Regions from separate parts of the Neobacillus sp. SRL179 genome, predicted to be linked through region 1. Evidence: a T-box and tRNA genes for the amino acid it is inferred to sense, from the RefSeq annotation. Region 1 holds a T-box; the other holds one or more tRNA genes.
The links. A T-box is a leader RNA that pairs with one kind of tRNA and senses whether it is charged. The one in region 1 lies ahead of trpS (tryptophan--tRNA ligase), so its partner is inferred to be a tRNA-Trp.
Positions count from the first base shown of each region.

Region 1 (3,436 bases):
AGGTGTCCAGCATCTTTCGCATAATCTGCGCCTTGTGCTTCAACATACTTTTGGTTTTGCGGGTAGAATAATGGGAATGTTAAATATGATTCGATATATGGAAGTGCTCTTACAAGCGTAATTTCCAATGTATTATCATCTTTAGCTTTAATTCCTAGAGTTTTTAAATCTTCAGGTGTTACCTTGTCAGCCTTTGCTACTATTTCACTAGCACCAGCGATTTTACCTTCCATGAAGTAAGCACCATATGGAGCAGCTACTTTTGGATCGATAGCACGTTGCCATGCATAAACGAAATCATTAGCAGTGACTGGGTCACCATTAGACCATTTAACGTCTTTTTTCAATTTGATTGTTAAAACTGATTTGTCTTCATTATATGTTGGCATGCCGTCAGCTACACCAGGGATTACTTTTTGGTCTGCGTCTAAGCGGTATAGACCTTCATTTGTAGCGTTTAATGTTGTAAAGCTTAAAGTATCTTGTCCCATAACGCTGTCCATTGTTGGGATTTCAGCAGATTCAAGAACGTTTAATTCTTGTTTATCAGCTAACGCTTCAGTGCCAGCATTATTTTTGCCTTCAGTTTTACTTGTTTCCTTCTTATCACCGCCGCCAGAACATGCTGCAAGGAACATGCTTAGAACTAGTGATAATGCTAAAAGTAGAGAAAGTTTTGATTTCTTCACTAGTAGACCTCCCTTTTCTATTATTCTGAAAAATTACTACATTCTCTATTATACATATTTTCAACAAATTGTACATTACTTTTTAAAAATTAATTTACAGTTTCGATACATTCTTTACCGTATCATTACAAATTGCTATGGTATAATTTAAACTTATATAAAAATTTTTATATAATAAACATGTCTTATTCCCTTTATAAATCAATGTTTAGGAGGTTAATCTATGAAAGATCATTTAAAGAAAAATCTAATTATTCTAATTCTAACACAAGTAGTTATTTTTCTTATTTCTATTATTTACCACAGAGAAATTTCTTTGGTCCATTATATCAATATATCTTTCTTTATTACTGGAGCCTTACTTCTATCTGCATTACTGCTATACACGATTCATAGCGGTTTTTATGACACCATCTCTCGCTCTTTTAATTACTTCTTCTCTAGACCTGTAGGAAAAGAAAAGAGAAATTTCGAGGATATACCACGATTATCAGATATGGTAACAATCAACGAAAAACCTCTTCTCTTGCACGGAATGGTGAATGGTCTTCTTATGGCAGCTGCCCTAATCGCTTATTATCTGTGACACACTTGAAATTAAATATTGAATTCCATTATAATGTGAATAGTCGAATTAAATTGTAAAGCCTTGATAAAGAGTAGTACGTATTTACCTTCGTTTTAGAGAGTTTGTGGCTGGTGAAAACAAACACGAACAAGTACGGAATGGACTTTGGAGCTTCTATCCGACCCTTTATTCTCTGAATAAAATGTAGGCCTAGACGTTTACCTTGCGTTAAAAGGGAACCATCTCACTATAAAGGTAATTTGGACTGAGTGACTCTGATTGAGTAATTTAGGGTGGTACCGCGAACCATTCGTCCCTATGTTTTTTTGGGATGGATGGTTTTTTTATATATCTTTAGGAGGAAAAGAAAATGAAAACAATTTTTTCAGGCATTCAACCAAGTGGAACCATAACACTGGGAAACTATATTGGGGCGATGAAACAATTTGTTGAGATGCAAAATGAATACAATTGCTTCTTTTGTATTGTTGATCAACATGCGATTACTGTTCCACAAGACCCATTGACACTTAGGAAAAATATCCGGAGCTTAGCAGCATTATATTTAGCTGTTGGAATTGATCCTGAGAAGGCAACCTTATTCATTCAATCAGAAGTGCCTGCACATGCACAGGCAGGATGGTTAATGCAATGTATTTCCTATATCGGAGAACTTGAAAGAATGACACAATTTAAGGACAAATCTGCTGGAAAAGAAGCGGTTTCTGCAAGTTTGTTAACCTATCCGCCCCTTATGGCTGCTGATATCTTATTGTATAATACAGACCTTGTTCCAGTTGGTGAGGATCAAAAACAACATATGGAGTTAACACGCGACTTAGCTGAAAGATTTAATAAAAAATATAATGACATTCTTACTATTCCAGAAATTAGCATCCCGAAAGTGGGTGCCCGAATTATGTCTTTACAAGAACCAACAAAAAAAATGAGCAAATCTGATTCAAACAAAAAAGCATTCATTACGCCACTTGATGAACCAAATCAAATCGTAAAAAAAATAAAAAGTGCTGTCACTGATTCAGAAGGAATTGTTAAATTTGATACAGTAAATAAACCTGGAGTTTCGAACTTGTTATCGATTTATTCCATACTTGGCGGAAAATCAATTGAAGAGCTCGAAAAAATGTATGCTGGGAAAGGATATGGAGATTTTAAGGGAGATTTAGCAAATGTAGTGGTAGATTTTCTTAAACCAATCCAAGAAAAGTATTACAACTTGTTAGAATCAAGCGAACTAGATGACATTTTGGATCGTGGTGCAGAAAAAGCTAACCTAGTTGCCAGCAAAACATTAAAGAAAATGGAAAATGCAATAGGACTTGGCCGCAAAAAACGGTAAATTAAAGAACCTGACCCAAAATGGGTCAGGTTCTTAATTTACTTTTGGACCATGCTCCATTTCCCAAAGCTTTTCAAAAAATGGCTGTCCTTTAATTAAATTCTCACAGAATGATTCATGCCGCTTTGACCAACCATACTTTGTTTCTTCAAATAATTGCTCCCAGGCATCTTCAAAATTCATTTCTTGGATGGTTGAATACTGCTCTGGACACCACTCAGTATACCAATACCTAACTTCGGCTTCATTATTCGATGAAAGCAATTGGTCAAGCGCCATAAATAATAGTTGTTTTAATTGACGTTCTTTTCTTGTTAAACCTCTCATTAAATCTGGCTCTGGTGAGAGAATATGGAAATCCTTAGTTTTCTGCTGTTCGTAAAAATGGTATTGTTTTGCATCTTGTTGACTGATCATTTCATAAACAAGCTGTTCTTGTCTTGGTATTAACCTGCTTTTTCGAATTGGAATATTATAGCCTATCGTATCAACGGCTAAAATACCAACTCCATCTGTTACCACAAAGCAATAATCCAGCTGAATTCTTTCATGATTTTTTCTTAAATAGGCTTTTTGATAAATATCATCAAGAAGCTGTTGAGGAAGCTCTGATAAATCATTCTCAATATAGTTAAAAAGGAGCGGTTCAACTTTTATTAGTGGAGCTTGATCTAACAACTCCACACCGTCATCCTTCCTCCATTCATGAAAGTGGCATACATTATAGCCATTTTCTTCACCTTCGAACCAATTAACCCAAACATCATGAAGATACAACATTGTCCAACCCCTCACTTCAAGAAAACTGTTTGTCAATCA
Region 1 covers NZ_OZ481792.1:1,360,693-1,364,128, reverse strand. The annotation lists gene AC4E8C_RS06705 (peptide ABC transporter substrate-binding protein) at 1-689, opposite strand, end outside; gene AC4E8C_RS06700 (hypothetical protein) at 913-1,275, shown strand; T-box leader at 1,330-1,578, shown strand; gene trpS (tryptophan--tRNA ligase) at 1,628-2,617, shown strand; gene AC4E8C_RS06690 (YjbA family protein) at 2,651-3,397, opposite strand.

Region 2 (3,436 bases), 170 kb from region 1:
CCAATATAAAAAAACGCAATGCATCGTTCTCTTATGTAACGATACACTGCGTTAGTTAATATGTATGGAGCGGGTGATGGGAATCGAACCCACTACATCAGCTTGGAAGGCTGAGGTTTTACCAGTAAACTACACCCGCATTTTTGTTGAAATATGTGTCAAAGTGATGAATGAACTGACTTAAATAATATTACACATTACTACGTTAATCGTCAAGTAGATTTTGCGAAATTTGTCGATTTTTCATTCTAGTGAATAAAAATGCTCCCTTTGAATGGATTTGAAAGACCCAATTTGAACATATTATGAGGGTTATCTATAGTTATTTAGGAGGTTGCTATGAAAGCAATTATTATTGATGAATATGGCGGGAAAGACCAGATAAAGGAAAGGGAGATTCAAAAACCTTCACCTGGACAAGATCAAGTAATTATTAAGCTCCATGCCAGCTCTATAAACCCTATCGATTGGAAGCTGCGTGAAGGATATTTAAGAGGAATGCTGCCTTTTGAATTTCCAATTATATTAGGCTGGGATGCAGCTGGGACAGTCGATATGCTTGGTGAAAATGTCCTTAATTTTAAAAAAGGTGATCGGGTATTTGCCAGACCAGAAACAACTAATAGAGGAACCTATGCAGAATATACCGCCGTTGACGCTCATCTGCTCGCAAAAATTCCCGATTCAATAAGTTTTGAAGAAGCAGCTTGTGTTCCACTCGCTGGATTAACGGCATGGCAATGCCTTTTTGATTTTGGACAAGTCAAACGAGGTGATAAGGTGCTGATTCATGCAGGAGCCGGCGGCGTTGGAACATTTGCCATTCAATTTGCTAAAAATGCCGGTGCCTATGTTGCCACAACAGCAGGAACCCATAATATCGAATTTTTAAAATCACTTGGTGCAGATGTGGTTATTGATTATAAAAAAGAGGATTTTGAAACAGTTCTTCACGATTTTGATTTTGTACTTGATTCCTTAGGAGGAGAGAATCAGGAAAAGAGCTTTAGCATTCTAAAGGAAGGCGGAAAACTAGCATCTATTGTTTCTGAACCAGACAAAGAAAAAGCTGGAATGAAAAAAATAGAATCCAGATTGGTTTGGCTTATTCCAAACGGAGAACAGCTAGGAATAATCGCTGACCTGTTAGAGCAAAAGAAAGTTAAAGTCATTATCGGACACAGATTCCCCTTAAGTGAGGAGGGAATTAAAGAGGCTCACGCCCTTAGTGAAAGCCACCATGCCAAGGGGAAAATTGTTATTAATATAAGTTAAAATAAAGAAATAAAAAACGTCCCTTACAAAATGTAAGGGACGCTTTTCCCACTGCTTGGCAAGCAGTCTCATTATACCGGTGGTCGGGGTCGAACCGACACTCCTCACGGAACACGATTTTGAGTCGTGCGCGTCTGCCAATTCCGCCACACCGGCGTAATTAATTTTTTGTAAAGCAATGCCGAGGACCGGAATCGAACCGGTACGGTAGTCACCTACCGCAGGATTTTAAGTCCTGTGCGTCTGCCAGTTCCGCCACCCCGGCGTATTAAAAAAACTGGACTTATTAAATCAATATGGAGGCGGCAACCGGATTCGAACCGGTGGTAAAGGTTTTGCAGACCTCTGCCTTACCACTTGGCTATGCCGCCATATAAGATATATTGGAGCGGAAGACGGGATTCGAACCCGCGACCCCCACCTTGGCAAGGTGATGTTCTACCACTGAACTACTTCCGCAAATTGGCTGGGCTAGCTGGATTCGAACCAACGCATGTCGCAGTCAAAGTGCGATGCCTTACCGCTTGGCTATAGCCCAATGTTAATATATATTAGTTCTATATTCAAGATAAATTTTATGGGGCGGCTGATGGGAATCGAACCCACGAATGCCTGAACCACAATCAGGTGCGTTAACCACTTCGCCACAGCCGCCATAATAAAATTGTTTGGCAGGGGTAGTAGGAATTGAACCCACACCAAAGGTTTTGGAGACCTTCGTTCTACCTTTAAACTATACCCCTATAAATGGTGGAGGGGGACGGATTCGAACCGCCGAACCCGGAGGGAGCGGATTTACAGTCCGCCGCGTTTAGCCACTTCGCTACCCCTCCACATATAATATTCATTTTGCCAGCAACAAGTGCCGACGAGAGGAATCGAACCCCCAACCTACTGATTACGATTCAGTTGCTCTACCAATTGAGCTACATCGGCAAAAGCTAAAATAAATGGTGGCTCAGGACGGAATCGAACCGCCGACACAAGGATTTTCAGTCCTTTGCTCTACCGACTGAGCTACTGAGCCAACATATGGCGGTCTGGACGGGACTCGAACCCGCGACCTCCTGCGTGACAGGCAGGCATTCTAACCAACTGAACTACCAGACCATATTGCGGGGACAGGATTTGAACCTGTGACCTTCGGGTTATGAGCCCGACGAGCTACCGGACTGCTCCACCCCGCGACAATAATAATATTGCTATTTAAAATTATGGTGGAGGATGACGGGATCGAACCGCCGACCCTCTGCTTGTAAGGCAGATGCTCTCCCAGCTGAGCTAATCCTCCAAATGGTGACCCCTACGGGACTCGAACCCGTGTTACCTCCGTGAAAGGGAGGTGTCTTAACCGCTTGACCAAGGGGCCAGATAATAATTATTTTATGGCGGAGAGCAAGGGATTTGAACCCTTGAGACAGGGTTACCCGCCTACACGATTTCCAATCGTGCTCCTTCGGCCACTCGGACAGCTCTCCATAAAAATGGCTCCGCAGGTAGGACTCGAACCTACGACCGATCGGTTAACAGCCGATAGCTCTACCACTGAGCTACTGCGGAATAATAAGATTACAGCCTGGCAACGTCCTACTCTCACAGGGACGCGTGTCCCAACTACCATCGGCGCTGAGAAGCTTAACTTCCGTGTTCGGTATGGGAACGGGTGTGACCTTCTCGCCTTAATTACCAGACTATTTATTCGACACTATTTTATTATAATGTCTTTTTCATATTTTTCAAGAGAAAATTGAAATTTTTTCATTCCCTCAAAACTAGATAATGCAGAAGAAGTTTGTAAAATCGAATTCACCTAATATAAATGGTTAAGTCCTCGAACGATTAGTATCAGTCAGCTCCACATGTCGCCATGCTTCCACCTCTGACCTATCAACCTGATCATCTTTCAGGGTTCTTACTAGCTTGACGCTATGGGAAATCTCATCTTGAGGGGGGCTTCATGCTTAGATGCTTTCAGCACTTATCCCGTCCGCACATAGCTACCCAGCGATGCCTTTGGCAAGACAACTGGTACACCAGCGGTGCGTCCATCCCGGTCCTCTCGTACTAAGGACAGCTCCTCTCAAATTTCCTGCGCCCACGACGGATAGGGACCGAACTGTCTCACGACGTTCTGAACCCAGCTCGCGTACCGCTTTAATGG
Region 2 covers NZ_OZ481792.1:1,189,064-1,192,499, reverse strand. The annotation lists tRNA gene AC4E8C_RS05850 (tRNA-Gly) at 66-139, opposite strand; gene AC4E8C_RS05845 (NADP-dependent oxidoreductase) at 340-1,275, shown strand; tRNA gene AC4E8C_RS05840 (tRNA-Leu) at 1,350-1,431, opposite strand; tRNA gene AC4E8C_RS05835 (tRNA-Leu) at 1,455-1,540, opposite strand; tRNA gene AC4E8C_RS05830 (tRNA-Cys) at 1,573-1,646, opposite strand; tRNA gene AC4E8C_RS05825 (tRNA-Gly) at 1,660-1,734, opposite strand; tRNA gene AC4E8C_RS05820 (tRNA-Gln) at 1,739-1,813, opposite strand; tRNA gene AC4E8C_RS05815 (tRNA-His) at 1,854-1,929, opposite strand; tRNA gene AC4E8C_RS05810 (tRNA-Trp) at 1,945-2,018, opposite strand; tRNA gene AC4E8C_RS05805 (tRNA-Tyr) at 2,024-2,108, opposite strand; tRNA gene AC4E8C_RS05800 (tRNA-Thr) at 2,139-2,211, opposite strand; tRNA gene AC4E8C_RS05795 (tRNA-Phe) at 2,227-2,302, opposite strand; tRNA gene AC4E8C_RS05790 (tRNA-Asp) at 2,309-2,385, opposite strand; tRNA gene AC4E8C_RS05785 (tRNA-Met) at 2,389-2,462, opposite strand; tRNA gene AC4E8C_RS05780 (tRNA-Val) at 2,491-2,566, opposite strand; tRNA gene AC4E8C_RS05775 (tRNA-Glu) at 2,570-2,644, opposite strand; tRNA gene AC4E8C_RS05770 (tRNA-Ser) at 2,662-2,753, opposite strand; tRNA gene AC4E8C_RS05765 (tRNA-Asn) at 2,761-2,835, opposite strand; rRNA gene rrf (5S ribosomal RNA) at 2,850-2,966, opposite strand; rRNA gene AC4E8C_RS05755 (23S ribosomal RNA) at 3,095-3,436, opposite strand, start outside.
Region 2: it has a tRNA-Trp gene. The T-box ahead of trpS (tryptophan--tRNA ligase) is inferred to sense a tRNA for this amino acid. The anticodon was not compared.